DNA from 2 places in the Halanaerocella petrolearia genome. Region 2 is predicted to be linked to the other one. Evidence: riboswitches for the same ligand, from Rfam matches in the RefSeq annotation. Region 2 holds a riboswitch; the other holds the start of a gene.
What was found. Region 2 has a riboswitch for ZMP and ZTP ahead of ACYQ39_RS08720 (formate--tetrahydrofolate ligase). Riboswitches for the same ligand answer to the same signal wherever they lie in the genome.
Positions count from the first base shown of each region.

Region 1: another riboswitch for ZMP and ZTP. It lies ahead of pflB (formate C-acetyltransferase); the one in region 2 lies ahead of ACYQ39_RS08720 (formate--tetrahydrofolate ligase).

Region 1 is NZ_BAAHXW010000002.1:113,663-121,641, reverse strand. Features, by position in the region: gene ACYQ39_RS07810 (accessory gene regulator ArgB-like protein) at 1-159, shown strand, start outside; gene ACYQ39_RS07805 (cyclic lactone autoinducer peptide) at 182-301, shown strand; gene purB (adenylosuccinate lyase) at 631-1,926, shown strand; gene ACYQ39_RS07795 (adenylosuccinate synthase) at 2,119-3,405, shown strand; ZMP/ZTP riboswitch at 3,462-3,548, shown strand; gene pflB (formate C-acetyltransferase) at 3,757-5,979, shown strand; gene pflA (pyruvate formate-lyase-activating protein) at 6,611-7,345, shown strand; gene ACYQ39_RS07780 (hypothetical protein) at 7,452-7,979, shown strand, end outside.
Region 2 is NZ_BAAHXW010000002.1:303,216-311,194, forward strand. Features, by position in the region: gene spoIIE (stage II sporulation protein E) at 1-756, shown strand, start outside; gene tilS (tRNA lysidine(34) synthetase TilS) at 800-2,212, shown strand; gene hpt (hypoxanthine phosphoribosyltransferase) at 2,224-2,763, shown strand; gene ftsH (ATP-dependent zinc metalloprotease FtsH) at 2,881-4,764, shown strand; ZMP/ZTP riboswitch at 4,784-4,870, shown strand; gene ACYQ39_RS08720 (formate--tetrahydrofolate ligase) at 4,994-6,661, shown strand; gene panB (3-methyl-2-oxobutanoate hydroxymethyltransferase) at 6,882-7,691, shown strand; gene panC (pantoate--beta-alanine ligase) at 7,702-7,979, shown strand, end outside.

The DNA of each region.
Region 1 (7,979 bases), 190 kb from region 2:
TTCTTTAGTTTAGATTTATTTTATTTTATCTTATATTTATCTGGAGCTAAGGATCAATTTGTAATAGCAGGATTATTAGGAATATTATGGCAATTATTATCAATAACTCCCTTAGGCTATAAATTGTATAATAGAGAGTATATAAGACATAATAACTAATTTGAAAGGAGGTGTTGTACATATGAAGTTAGAGTTTGTCTTTGCTAAAGTATTAGAAACAGTTGCTAAAGGAAATGTTTCTTCTGTAAGTGGTGCATTGAGTTATCAACCTGAAGTGCCTGAGGCTTTAAAAGAAGAGTAAATCAAACTAAAGATTGATCTTATGCCCCTAATCGAGAGATTGGGGGCTTATTTTTTTGAATAGGATTAGAAATTTTAAATAGTTGACTCTGATCCGAATTTGCCCGCTATAAATCCGGGATAATAATTCTTAAAAGAATTAAATCTATTATAATAGATTTAAATACGGATATTTCGGGAAAATTACTTTAAAGCTTTAAAGTAATAAAATAAACGAATGTTATTTTTAGTAAAACGATTAAAATTCGACTTTATATTGACAATAATCTTTTGGTTTGCTATTATATTAATGTTGTTGTTGATAAAAATTTACAGGGGGAATATAAATAGATGATTGAACGTTATACGCTACCTCAGATGAAACAGGTTTGGAGTCAGGATAGCAAGTTTGATAAATGGTTAGATATTGAAATAGCAGTCTGTGAAGCTATGGCTGAAACAGGTGAGATTCCTGAAAAAGCAGTTGCTAAAATTAAAGATAAAGCAGATTTTACAGTAGATAGAATCAAAGAGATTGAAGCAGAGACTCGTCATGATATCTTAGCTTTCTTGCAGGCAGTTGCTGAGAATGTCGGTGAAGAATCAAAGTATATTCATAAAGGATTAACTTCGTCAGATATTAAGGATACGGCTCGTGCCTTGCAGCTTAAAGAAGCGGCTGAGTTGATTTTAGATGATTTAAAAGAGTTTAAGGAAGTACTAGGAAGAAAAGCTAAAGAATATAAGATGCAGGTGATGATTGGACGGACTCATGGTGTTCATGCTGAGCCAGTAACTCTAGGCTTGAAGTTAGCTAATTGGTATTCAGAGATAGAGAGACAGATTGAGAGAATGGAAGGTGTATTAGAGCGAGTCAGCGTTGGTAAGATCTCTGGTGCAGTTGGAACTTTTGCTAATATTGCTCCTCAGGTAGAAGAGTTGGCCTGTGAAGAGTTAGATCTTGAACCAGCTGCTATATCTTCTCAAATTTTACAGCGTGATCGTCATGCTGAATATCTGTCTATTTTATCTATAATTGCCAGTTCTTTAGATAAATTTGCTACTGAAATTCGAAATTTACAACGGACTGATATTTTAGAAGTTGAAGAATCGTTTAAGAAAGGTCAGAAAGGTTCTTCAGCTATGCCACATAAGAAAAATCCTATTGTCTGTGAAAGAATTTCAGGCTTATCTAGAGTAGTAAAGTCTAATGCTAATACTGGTTTTGATAATGTCAATCTATGGCATGAGCGAGATCTAACTCATTCTTCTCCTGAACGAGTTGTTCTACCAGATAGCAGTATCTTAGTTGATTATATGCTGACTAAGTTTGTAGATGTAGTAGAGAATTTAGGAGTCCATGAAGATAATATGAAAACTAACTTAGAAGAGACTAATGGACTTATCTTCTCACAAAAGGTAATGTTAACTCTAGTTGATCAGGGATTATTAAGAGATGATGCGTATGAGATTGTACAACGGAATGCCCTTCAAGCTTGGGAAGGTCAAGAGAGCTTTAAAGAATTATTATTATCAGATGATGATTTAAGAGAGCATTTAGCAGCAGAAGAAGTAGAGGAAATTTTTGATTATGAGTATCATCTACGACATATAGATACTATTTATAAAAGACTTGGATTAGAATAATTGACAATCAATAGTTGTTAGCTATGAGCTGTGAGCTATGAGCCAATTCAAAATCAAAACTATAAAACCGTTTAATTCCTTTAAAACAAAATTCTTTATAAGGTTTGGTTTTGAATTTAAATACTTTGAATTGGCTCACAACACACGGCTTACGACACACGACTCTAAATTAAACAGAGGAGGCTTTCAGAAATGACAACTACTGTAGTAGTAGGAACTCAATGGGGCGATGAAGGAAAAGGTAAGATTACAGATTTACTTTCAGAAGAGGCTGATTTAGTAGTTCGCTATCAAGGTGGTAATAATGCTGGTCATACTGTAGTAGTAGAAGATACAGAGTATAAGCTACATTTGATTCCATCGGGAGTACTTTATGATGATACTAAATGTGTAATTGGTAATGGGGTTGTAGTTGACCCTAAGGTCTTAATTGAAGAGCTTGATTATTTAGCCCAGAAGGGTGTAGAGGTGACTAATTTCTATATCAGTTCTAAAGCTCATTTAATTATGCCTTATCATAGAATGTTGGATAAGGCCGAAGAAATTAGAAAAGGTAATGATAAGATTGGTACTACTGGGAAGGGAATTGGCCCAGTTTATCGAGATAAAATTGGTCGTTTTGGGATTAGAGTTGAAGATTTATTAGATGAAGATAAATTTGCTGCTAAGGTAAGAGAAGCAGTTGAGCTAAAGAATTTAGTATTAGATAAGGTTTATGGTTTAGATAGATTAGATGCTCAAGAGGTTATTGAAGAGTATTTAGGTTATGCAGAGCAGATTAAGGATTTTGTAACTGATACTTCTCTATTAGTTAATCAGGAAGTAGAAGCAGGTAGCAATGTTTTATTTGAAGGAGCTCAAGGTACTTTATTAGATATTGACCATGGTACTTATCCTTATGTTACTTCTTCTAATCCAACAGCTGGTGGTGTCTGTAATGGTGTAGGAGTTGGCCCGACTAAGATAAATAATATTGTTGGAATTGTTAAGGCTTATACAACACGAGTTGGAGAGGGTCCTTTTCCTGCTGAATTGACAGAGGATATAGGTGAACATTTAAGAGACAAAGGTCATGAATTTGGTACTACAACAGGTAGACCACGCCGCTGTGGCTGGTTTGATGCTTTAATTGTTAAGTATGCTGCTCGAATAAATGGACTGACTAGTTTGGCTATTACTAAGTTAGATGTGTTAGATGAATTAGAAGAGATTAAGATTTGTACTGGTTATCGTTATCAAGGTGAGGTTCTTAATGAGTTTTCTACTAATGAAGAAATATTAAAAGAATGTGAGCCAGTATATGAGACATTAGCAGGTTGGCAAGAGGATACATCTGATATAGACGAGTATGATAATCTACCAGAGAATGCTAAGCAGTATATAGATCGAATCTGTGAGTTAACAGATACCGAGTTATCTATTTTATCTGTAGGACCAAAGCGTTCAGAAACAATGGTTTTAGATAATTTATTAGGATAATTGATATTGACAACTATTTATTAAGCTGATATTATAAAATTAGTAAAATAGAATAGATAGGATTATATGACTGGCGGAACAACATGGAATTAACTATGGGGGAGTATAATCCTGACAATAAATCGCCCGCCTGGATAGCAGTTATGTTATCCAGGCGGGTTTTTGTGGTTTATATATGCTACCTAATCTTACAAATTGTATGAAAATTCTCTGTTTTCAATAAGCAGTTAATTTAATTGACGGTTAATAAAGGGTATGTTATTATAAGTACAAGAGATTCAAACAGTAAAGATTATTATTTTCAATTACAACTATTTTATAATATATATAACCCAATAAGGAGGATTATAGATGAGTAAATTAAACTTTAAGTCTGGTAAATGGGAAAGAGAAATTGATGTTAGAGACTTTGTGCAACAGAATTATGAACCTTATACAGGAGATGATTCTTTCTTAGCCGGACCAACTGATAGAACGGAAAAGTTATGGGAAGAGTGTAGTGAGTTATTATGGAAAGAGATTGAGAATGATGGTGTTTTAGATGTAGATGCTGAAACTGTATCTGATATTAATGCTTATGACCCAGGTTATATTGATAAAGATTTAGAAAAGATTGTTGGCTTACAGAGTGATGAGCCATTAAAAAGAACGTTAAACACTTATGGTGGTATTCGAATGGCTCGTCAAGCTGCTGAAGCTTATGGATATGAAGTTGATGAAGAGATTGATGAGATCTTTACTAAGTATCGTAAGACACATAATGATGGTGTATATGATGCTTATACACCAGAATTAAGAGAGATTCGTCGATCTGGTGTAATTACTGGATTGCCTGATGCTTATGGTCGAGGACGAATTATTGGTGACTACCGTCGAATTGCTTTATATGGTATTGATCACTTAATTGCAGATAAGAAGCAAGATATTGCTCATTTACCTACACGAATGACAGAAGATCATATTCGGTTACGTGAAGAGGTAAGTGAACAGATTAGAGCTTTAAAAAAGTTAAAAGAATTAGGTGAATCTTATGGATTAGAGCTAGGCCGACCAGCTGAAAATGCACAAGAAGCTATTCAATGGACTTATATGGGATATTTAGCTTCTATTCAAGAGAATAATGGTGCGGCAATGTCTTTTGGCCGAGTGGCTGAGTTCTTTGATATCTATATTAAGCAAGATATCGAAACTGGTAACTTGACTGAAACAAAAGCACAAGAATTAATTGATGATTTTGTAATTAAGTTAAGAATGGCTCGTCAATTAAGAACACCTGCTTATAATGAGCTATTTAGTGGTGATCCAATGTGGATTACTATTGTAGTTGGTGGAATGGGTATTGATGGTCGACCATTAGTATCTAAAACAAGCTTTAGATTATTGAATACACTTTATAACTTAGGACCAGCACCAGAGCCTAATTTAACAGTATTATGGTCTGAGAACTTACCAGAAGGTTTCAAAGAATTTTCTGCTAAGGTATCTCGAGATACAAGTTCTATTCAGTATGAAAATGATGACTTAATGCGTGAGAACTTCGGTGATGACTACTCTATTGCTTGCTGTGTATCTGCTATGAGAACTGGTAAAGAGATGCAGTTCTTTGGAGCTCGGTGTAACTTACCGAAGACATTACTTTACTCTTTAAATGGTGGCCGAGACGAAAAGTCTGGTGTACAAGTTGGCCCGGAATTTACTCCTTATGAAGGCGACATTTTAGAATTTGATGAGGTAATGGATAAATTTGATACTTTCTTAGATTGGTTAGTTGAGAAGTATGTAGGTGCTTTGAATATTATTCACTATATGCATGATAAGTATGCTTATGAGAGAGTTCAGATGGCTTTACATGATACAGATGTAGATCGTATTATGGGCTTTGGAGTAGCAGGATTATCAATTATTGCTGACTCTTTAAGTGCTATTAAGTATGCTACAGTTAAGCCAATTAAGAATGACGATGGTATTATTACTGACTTTGAAATTGAAGGAGACTTCCCTAAATTTGGGAATGATGATGACCGAGTTGATGAGTTAGCAGTTGATGTTGTGAAACGATTTATGACTAAATTAGAAGAACATGAATTATATCGTGATGCTGAGCACTCTATGTCTATTCTAACTATTACTTCTAATGTTGTATATGGTAAGAAGACAGGTGCTACTCCTGATGGACGTAAAGCAGGAGAACCATTTGCACCAGGGGCCAACCCAATGCATGGTCGTGATAGTTCTGGAGCAATGGCATCCTTAAATTCTGTAGCTAAGTTACCTTATGATTATTGTCAGGATGGTATCTCTAATACATTCTCTATTGTGCCTAAAGCTTTAGGTTCAGGTGATAATCAACAGGCAGATAACTTAACTTCTGTCTTAGATGGTTACTTTGCTCAAGGTGCTCACCATTTGAATGTTAATGTTCTACAGAGAGAGACTTTAGAAGATGCTGTTGAGCACCCTGAAAAATATCCGCAGTTAACAATTAGAGTTTCTGGTTATGCTGTTAACTTTATTCGGTTAACTCCAGAGCAACAGCAGGAAGTTATTGCACGTACTTTCCACAATCAAATGTAGTGATAAGTTAACTAATTCAACCAGGGGATAATTCCTCTGGTTGTTTTATTTAATCGAGATATTTCTGCAGTTTACAGTTTACAATTTACAGTGTACAGTTAAGGTCAAAATCAGTAAAAATCTAAGATGTATCTTTACTAAAAATAATTTTGTTATTTTTAAAAGGTTTTGATTTTAAATAAGAAAAACAATGCGACTTTTTATTAAAATTAGTAGTATAATATATGAATTAAAAGTGTTAAAGATAATCTAGTAATCTTTTAACAGTAGGAAGCATAACTTGTTTTTCTAAAAAATATTTTTGTACCTTTTTAGTAGTTTTATCAGATGTAAATGAAAAATAGTCAGTTACTTCAATTCATTTATTGTTAAACTATATAGCTGATTAAAATTATTGAATTAATGATAAAGACTACTAATTGCGCTCTGAATGAAATGAAGAAGTACTCTTGGGGTGTATTTTGACAAAAGGTACTCGGAAGAAGGCCGATAGGCCGTTCCGAAACCGTCTTTGAATTCAATTTTTTTAGTTAACTTTTTATTAAAAAGTGAAACAATATCTCGATAATGTTTTACTTAATTGGTAAGTATAAATTCTAAATAATGTATTTTTATAAGAGGAGGTAAAATAATGACTACAGGTTATATTCACTCTTTAGAAAGCTTTGGAACTCAAGATGGTCCAGGGATTCGTTATGTAGTATTTACACAGGGTTGTCCTCTACGTTGTAAGTATTGTCATAATCCTGATACTTGGCATCTAAAAGAAGGGCAAAAAATGGGTGTCGATAAAGTGGTAGATAAAATTATCAAATGTAAACCATATATTGATCGAGGTGATGGAGGGGTAACTATTTCAGGTGGTGAGCCTGTTTTACAGTTAGACTTTACTTTAAAATTATTACGTCGTTGTAAAGAAGAAGGTCTTCATACTGCTTTAGACACTTCAGGTTATGTAGAGATAGATGATTTTAAAAAACTTTTACCTTATCTTGATTTAGTATTACTTGATATTAAGCAGTTAGTTGAAGAAAAACATCAAGAGTTAACTGGAGTAAGTAACCAACAAACATTGAAATTAGTTGATTTTCTAGAAGGTCAAGAACAGTCATTTTGGGTGCGCCATGTAATTGTACCAGGTTGGACTGATGACTTAGAAGAAGTAGAAAGATTAGCTAAAAAATTAGGTACTTTAAAAGAATTAGAGAAGATTGAATTATTACCTTATCATCAATTAGGAGTTCATAAGTGGAAAGAGTTAGAACTAGATTATGAATTAGATGGAGTTGAGCCTCCTAATAAAGAAACATTAGATAAGATTAAAGGTATATTTACGGCGCAAGGTCTTAAAACTGTAATTAAATAGTTTTTTCTAGACCAACTTCATGTTGGTCTATTTTGTTTTTTGGAATAAGAATTAAAATAATTGATTTAGTTAAATATATATATAAATAGTAACTAGGAGGCAGAAGATGAAAGTTAGTCATAAACTTCTTTCAGTTATCTTAGTGTTAAGTTTATTTTTATTAGTAGGCTGTAGTAAGTTACAGAGCAAGCCAAAAAAGAAAGAAAACAAAATCCCACTTTCTTTTGTTAATGTAGGTTTAACAATTGAGCAGACAATTGATAGTATGGAAAGATTTTATTCTAAAAAGAGAGATAAAGAGGAAAAAGAGAAATTTAAAGAACAAAAGCAGCAACAGGAAGATGCGAAGCATAAAGATAAAGAAAATAAGAATAAAGTTGAAGATAAAAAAAATAATGTTGAGTTCTCTAAATGGAAGGGAATAGAAGGTCAAATTGATGAATTACATCGTAAGTGGAATCGCTATGAAGGAGAAAGCACCTTAGCAGCTAAGAAGTTGCACAAAGTAGAACAGGAATTAAATAGCCTAACGGAAGTAACTAAAAGTAAAGAGTTATTGTCTTCCTTATGGCAGGCTAATGAGTTTAGTTTAAACTTAGCAAGATTATATGAGATGTATGATGCTAAAGTAGGG
Region 2 (7,979 bases):
ATTCCGTTACTTAATAGTAAGATGGAGTGTAAATTTGATCTAACTTGGAGTGAATGTGGTGCTCAGTTAAATAAATCTAATTGTATCTGTCGTTTGACTCCAGCAGTTGAATATCAATTACAGACTGGTGTGGCTACAGCTAGTCAAGCTACTGGTATTTCTGGAGATAATTTTACTTTCTTTAAGCAAAAAGAAGGAAAGTTTATGTCTATTTTAAGTGACGGTATGGGAGTTGGGGCAGAGGCTTGTCAAGAAAGCAAAAGTGCGGTAAGACTTCTAGAAAAGATGCTCCAGGCAGGTTTAGATTATAAGTTGGCTTTAAAAAGTGTTAATTCTATTTTAGGTTTACGTTCTAAAGAAGATAATTTTACTACTATAGATTTATTACAGATAGATCAAATGGATGGTAAAGCTGAATTTATTAAGTTTGGCTCAGCTTCTAGTTTTATTAAGCGAGGAGCAGAAATAAGCATGGTTAAATCTACTACTCTACCTATAGGTATTGTCAATCAGGTTGATTTAGAGTCTAATACTTTGAAACTACAAGATAAAGACTTAATTATTATGATGAGTGATGGTGTATTAGATAGTAAGAAAAATTTAGCTATTAAAGAAGAATGGGTACTACAAATTTTAAGGAATAATTTAATTGATGCCCCTCAGACCTTGGCCCAATATATATTAGATAAAGCTAAAGAGAATCAGAAAATTGAGGATGATATGACAGTGCTTGTAATTAGGGTAGATAGATGTTAAGATATAATAAATCAATGATTTAATAAAGGAGTACTTTAGACAAGTGGTTGATAATATAAAATTAATTAATAAAGTTAAAACAACAATTGATAAATATCAATTGTTGACAACTAATGATCAAATATTAGTAGCAGTTTCTGGTGGGCTAGATTCATTAAGTTTATTACATATTTTAAGAAAATTACAGAGTGAATATCAACTAGACTTACATATAGCACATTTAAATCATCGATTAAGAGGTCAAGCTGCATTAGCAGATGCTCAATTTGTAAAGGAGATAGCTAATAGTTGGCAGATACCAGTAACAATAGAAGCTTATGATGTTAAAGCTTATCAGAAAAAAGAAGGTTTATCTTTAGAAGATGCTGCTCGTCAGGTAAGGTATAATTTCTTTTTTGAACTAATGAACGAATTAGGTTTTGATAAAATAGCTCTAGGACATCATGCTGATGATCAAGCAGAGACAGTATTAATGAAATTTTTGCGAGGAGCAGGACTAAAAGGTTTAGGAGGTATAGCTCCTAAAAATGATAAATTAATTAGGCCGTTAATTGAAGTAACTAAAAAGTATTTAGAAGATTATTGTAAGCAACAAAATTTAACTCCACGTCTTGATGAAACAAATCTAGAAGCAGTTTATAAGCGTAATAAAATTAGATTGGAGCTATTACCTGTATTAGAAAAAGAATATAATAATAATATTGTAGCAACTCTAAATCGGACTGCAGAAATATTTAGAACAGAAGATGATTATCTAAATCAACAAGCAAAAGAAACTTTACAAGAAATAACTATTAAACAGAGTGAGAAGCAGTTGGTAATTGATTTAGAAAAGTTTTTGCAATTGCATACTGCCTTACAACGACGTATAATTAGAGAAGCTGTTAGATATTGCAAGGATGATTATCAAGATCTTTATTATCAACATATTGAAAGTATTATGAAATTGGCTACTACTAAGGAAACAGGAAAAAGAGTCGAATTACCTGCTGATTTAATTGTAAGGTTAAATTATAATCAACTAATTTTCTCTATAGGTGGGCTAATGGAAGATAGATTTGATTTTGAGTATCAAATAGCACTAGAAGAAATTGAAATTCCTGAATTAGGAATAATAATTAGTAGTGAAATAGTAGATAGTAATTATCCTTGGCGACAAGAAATAGATAATTCTAATTATGGTTTTTTTGATTATAAGCAAGTAGGTTCTCCTTTTTATATTAGAAGTCGTCAATCGGGAGATCGCTTTTACCCTTTAGGAATGAAAGGTAGAAAAAAAATAAAAGACTTCTTTATTGATCAAAAACTAGCTATTTGGAAACGAGATCAAGTCCCTATTTTTGTTACAGAAGGAAATGATATCTTTTGGGTTGGAGGCCTAAGAGTCGATGATAGATTTAAGGTAACAGAAGATACAGAACAAATATTAATGATTAAGATAAAGGAGGAATTGTAGTGTTAGAAGGTATGATTGATGAAGTTTTAATTGCAGAAGATGAGCTACAATCTAGAATTAAGGAACTAGGGAAGAAAATTACTGAGTATTATGATGAAGATGATGAAGTAATTATGGTCTGTATTTTAAGAGGTGGTTTCTTCTTTATGGCTGATTTATCTAGACAGGTTGATCTACCAGTAGTGCTTGATTTTATGGATGTAACTAGTTATGAAGGAGGAACAAGCTCTACAGGTAATGTTCGAATCATAAAAGATTTGGAAGAAAGTATAGAAGGAAAACATGTTTTAATTGCTGAAGATATTATAGATACTGGTCTAACTTTAAAACATGTTATTAAAATGTTAGAAACTCGTAAACCGGAAAGTATCAAAATTTGTACTTTATTAGATAAACCAGCTAGAAGAACTGAAAAGGAAGTTGAAGTTGATTGGAATGGATTCGAAATTCCTAATAAGTTTGTAATGGGTTATGGATTAGATTATCAAGAGAAATATCGTAATATTCCTTATATTTTCGTGCCTAAGCCAGAATTATATCGAGATAAGTAATTAAATAAGGTTAGTTTGATTTGGTTGCTATAATTGATAAAGTGTGGTATAATTAATAGACGTGAAATTATATAAAATGGAAAAGGTAAGTTAGTTTTAGGGAAGGAGGATTGTTAGTTGAAGAAGTTTTCAAAGAGTATAGGATTTTATTTGATTATTATTGCTATTGGAGTTTTAATAGCTCAATATATTATTGCTCCTAATCAACCACAGCAAAAAATATCCTATAGTGAATTTATTAATCAAGTTGAATCTGGTAAAGTAGAGAAAGTTACAATTGTCGGTGAAAACTTAATAAAGGGTAAATTAGCAAATGGTCAACAATTTGAAATAAATATTCCAGGAACAATAGAAAAAATAGAAAAACTATTACGTACTAATGATGTAAAAATTGAGACTAAACCTGAACCTGAACCTCCTTGGTGGACAGGGTTATTTGCTTATTTATTACCAACCATCATTTTAATTGGTGCTTGGATCTTTATTATGAATCGCATGCAAGGTGGCGGCAAGAAGATGATGTCTTTTGGTAAGAATAAAGCTCAATTACATAAAGAAGGAGATACTGAAGTCACCTTTGATGATGTAGCTAATTATGAAGAGGTTAAGGAAGAATTACAGGAAGTTGTTGAATTTTTAAAGCATCCAGATAAATTTAGCCGTCTAGGGGCTGAAATTCCTAAAGGAGTTTTACTTTTAGGCCCTCCAGGTACAGGAAAAACGTTAATGGCTAGAGCAGTATCTGGTGAAGCTGGAGTTCCTTTCTTCTTCATCAGTGGTTCTGACTTTGTTGAAATGTTTGTCGGAGTTGGAGCTTCTCGAGTTAGAGATTTATTTGAACAAGGAAAGGAAAATGCTCCATGTATTGTCTTTATTGATGAGTTAGATGCTGTAGGTCGCCAACGTGGTGCTGGTGTTGGTGGAGGTCATGATGAACGTGAACAGACTTTAAACCAGTTATTAGTTGAAATGGATGGCTTTGAGCCTAATGAAGGTATTATTGTCATGGGGGCTACAAATCGTCCTGATGTATTAGATAAAGCATTATTAAGACCAGGACGTTTTGATAGACAGATTCCTGTTGGTAAACCAGATTATAAAGCTAGAAAAGGTATCTTAGAAATCCATGTTAAAGATAAGCCTTTAACTGATGATGTTGATATAGAAGTATTGGCTCGAAGAACTCCTGGTTTTACAGGGGCTGATTTAGAGAATTTAGCTAATGAAGCTGCTATTTTAGCGGCTCGACGAGATAAGAAAACTATTGGTATGGATGAATTTGATGATTCTATTGATAGGGTTATTGCTGGTCCGGCTCGTGAGAGTAAGGTAATTAGTGATAAAGAAAAGGATATAGTTTCTTATCATGAGACTGGTCATGCTTTATTAGGTGAGTTATTAGAGAATGCTGATCCAACTCACAAGGTTACAATTGTTCCTCGTGGTAGAGCAGGAGGATTTACTATTAATCTTCCTGAAGAAGATAAAAGCTTTATCACTAAATCTGAGTTAAAGGATAAAGTAATATCCTTATTAGGAGGAAGAGTAGCTGAAGAAATATTCTTAGATGACATTAGTACAGGAGCTCAGAATGATTTAGAGCGAGCTACTAAGATTGTTCGACAGATGGTTACTGATTATGGTATGAGTGAAGAATTAGGACCATTAACTTTAGGTCAGAAACAGAATGAACAAGTCTTCTTAGGACGAGATATTTCTCGCAGTCGAAACTACAGTGAAGATGTTGCAGCAGCTATTGATCAGGAAATTAAGAGCTTAATAGAAGGTTGCTATCAAAGAGCTGAAGATATCTTAAGTAAAAATAGTGATATGGTAGAAGATATGGTAGTAGCTTTAAAAGAGAAAGAAACTTTAGATAAAGAAGATATTAAAGAGATCATCACTAACTATAAGCCAGGATTTTATGGTGAGAATGAAGAGGATCCTGAAGATGAGGAAGTAATTACTCCAGATGATGATCTAGAAGAAGATAATGAATAGAGAGCAATAATAGAATAGATATTTATCATGTGACTGGCGGAGTTGAGATGGGATTAACCATCAGGGAACATGATAAAGTAAATTGCCGACCGTCTGGGCAGATAGTAATAGTTACTATCTGTTCAGACGGTTTTTTATTTAGATTATAGGTTAATAGTTTACAGCTTAGAATTGGTAAAGTATAATTTTCATAGAGAGTATTAAACTATCAAACTAAGGGGGAATTAAGATGAAGAGTGATATCAAGATTGCTCAAGAGACTAATATGAAACCTATTACTGAGATTGCAAAAGAGTTAGATTTAAGTGCAGAAGATATTGAATTGTATGGTAATGACAAAGCTAAGGTTAAGTTAGATACTTATAAACGAGTATTAAAGGAGAATGAACCTGGTAAGCTAATTTTAACTACAGCTATTACGCCTACACCTGCTGGAGAAGGAAAATCAACTACAACAGTTGGATTGGGCCAAGCCTTAAATCAATTAGGTAAACAAGCAGCAGTTGCTTTACGCGAACCTTCTTTAGGACCTTGTATGGGTATTAAAGGAGGGGCAGCTGGTGGTGGTTACTCTCAAGTTGTACCTATGGAAGATATCAACCTTCATTTTACTGGTGATATTCATGCTATTGGTATAGCTCATAACTTATTAGCTGCTACTATTGATAATCATATTAAGCAAGGAAATGAATTGAATCTGGACCCTAATCAAGTTGTTCTTAAGCGAGTTGTAGATATGAATGATCGATCTTTAAGGGATATTGTAGTTGGTTTAGGTGATAAGAATGGTCAGAGTCGAGAAGATGGTTATATGATTACTGTTGCTTCTGAGGTAATGGCTATTCTTTGTTTAGCTGAAGATATAATTGATTTGAAAGAAAGGTTAGGAGAGATTATCATTGGTTATACCTATAAGGGCCAACCTGTTAAAGTTAAAGAATTGGAAGTAGCAGGAGCAATGGCTGCTTTATTAAAAGATGCTCTAAAGCCTAATTTAGTTCAGACATTAGAAAATACTCCAGCCTTTATTCATGGAGGACCATTTGCTAATATTGCTCATGGCTGTAACAGTATTATGGCTACTAAATTAGCCTTACATACGGCCGATTATGTAGTGACTGAGGCTGGTTTTGGAGCTGATTTAGGAGCAGAGAAGTTCTTTAATATTAAGTGTCGTTATGCTGATTTAGAACCAGATGCAGTTGTTTTAGTGGCAACAGTTAGAGCTTTAAAGATGCATGGAGGAGTAGGTAAGGATAATTTACAGGAGGAGAACTTAGATGCCTTAGCTGCTGGATTAGAAAATTTAGAAAAGCATATTGAGAATGTACAGAAGTTTGGAATCTCTCCAGTAGTTGCTATTAACGAGTTTACTAGTGATACAGAAGCAGAGGTTGAGTTGATTAAAGAACGTTGTCAAAAGTTAGGTGTTAAAGTAGCTCTCTCTCAAGTATGGGAAAAAGGAGGAGCTGGTGGAGTAAAAGTAGCTAAAAAAGTATTGGACTTAGTTAATGAACCAAGTGATTTTAAAATGTTATACTCTACTGAAGATACTATTGAAGAAAAGATAGAAGAGATAGCTACAGAAGTTTATGGTGCAAATGAGGTTAATCTTACAGCTCAAGCTAAAAAGAATATTAAGCAACTGAAACAAGATGGTTTTGCTGACTTACCAATTTGTATGGCTAAAACTCCAGCTTCATTATCTGATGATCCATCTCTAAAAGGACGCCCAGAAGGTTTTGCATTGACTGTCAGAGAAGTTAAAGTTTCAGCTGGAGCAGGTTTTTTGGTAGCTCTAACTGGTGATGTATTAACAATGCCTGGTTTACCAAAAGATCCTTCTGCAGAAGATATTGATATTGATGCTGAAGGAAAGATTACAGGTTTATTTTAGATTTGCAATTTTAAATTTGACTTAGTATAATAAAGTGAAATTGAATAGTTATCCGCTTGGATCTATAGCAGACTGAGACGGGAAATAGTGTAGTTGTAGTGGGGTAACTATGCCTATCTATATCTATAGAAAACTCCTTTCCTGTCTAGGTTAGGAGTTTTTTCTTTTTTGTGAAATAAACTATACATAATATCAAAGAATTTTACTGGAGGTGAAAGAGGTGAATAATCAAGTTACAGTTAAAACTCTACAACAGAAGAAATCTGCTGGAGAGAAAATTACAATGTTAACTGCTTATGATTATCCAATGGCTAAAGCTATAGATGAAGCAGGAATTGATGTGATTTTAGTTGGAGACTCATTAGGCATGGTAGTTTTAGGTTATGAGGATACATTAGCCGTGACAGTTGAAGATATGATTCATCATAGTAAAGCGGTAACTAGAGGTGCTAATAATTCTTTAGTAGTTACTGATCTTCCTTTTATGGCTTATAAGGTTGATGATATTAGCTATACAGTTAAGAATGCTGGACGGATTATTAAAGAAAGTGGGGCTCAGGCTGTAAAGTTAGAAGGTGGTAGTAAGATAATAGAGGAGATAGAGGCAATTATCAAAGCTGGGATTCCAGTAATGGGACATTTAGGTTTAACTCCTCAATCTGTAAATCAATTTGGTGGCTTTAAAGTACAAGGAAAAGATACTGATGCTGCTAAAAAATTATTAGAAGATGCTAAAAAACTAGAAGAAGCGGGGGTTTTTTCTCTAGTATTAGAGTGTATACCAGCAGAATTAGCTAATAGAGTAACTAAAGAGTTATCGATTCCTACTATTGGAATTGGAGCTGGTAAAGACTGTACTGGTCAAGTTTTAGTTAGCCAAGATATGTTAGGAGTTTCTAACGACTTTGTTCCTAAATTTGTTAGACAATATTCAGATTTGAATGAAGAGATTAGTCAAGCTTTAAGAAGATATAAAGAAGACGTTAAATCCGGAGAATTTCCGAATTCAGAAGAAAGCTTTAGTAATTAGGAGGGGTAAAGTGGAGATCTATACGACAATTTCCGAAATCAAAGAGTTTATCAAATCTCAAAAGCTAGCAGGAGAAGAGATAGGTTTTGTTCCTACAATGGGTTATCTACATCAAGGACATTTGTCTTTGATGAAAGAAGCTAGACAGGACAATGATATAGTAATTGCTAGTATTTTTGTTAATCCTACTCAATTTGGCCCTGATGAAGATTATAAAGAGTATCCTCGGGATTTGGATAGAGATGCAGAATTAGCAGCTGAAGTAGGAGCTGATATCATTTTTGCACC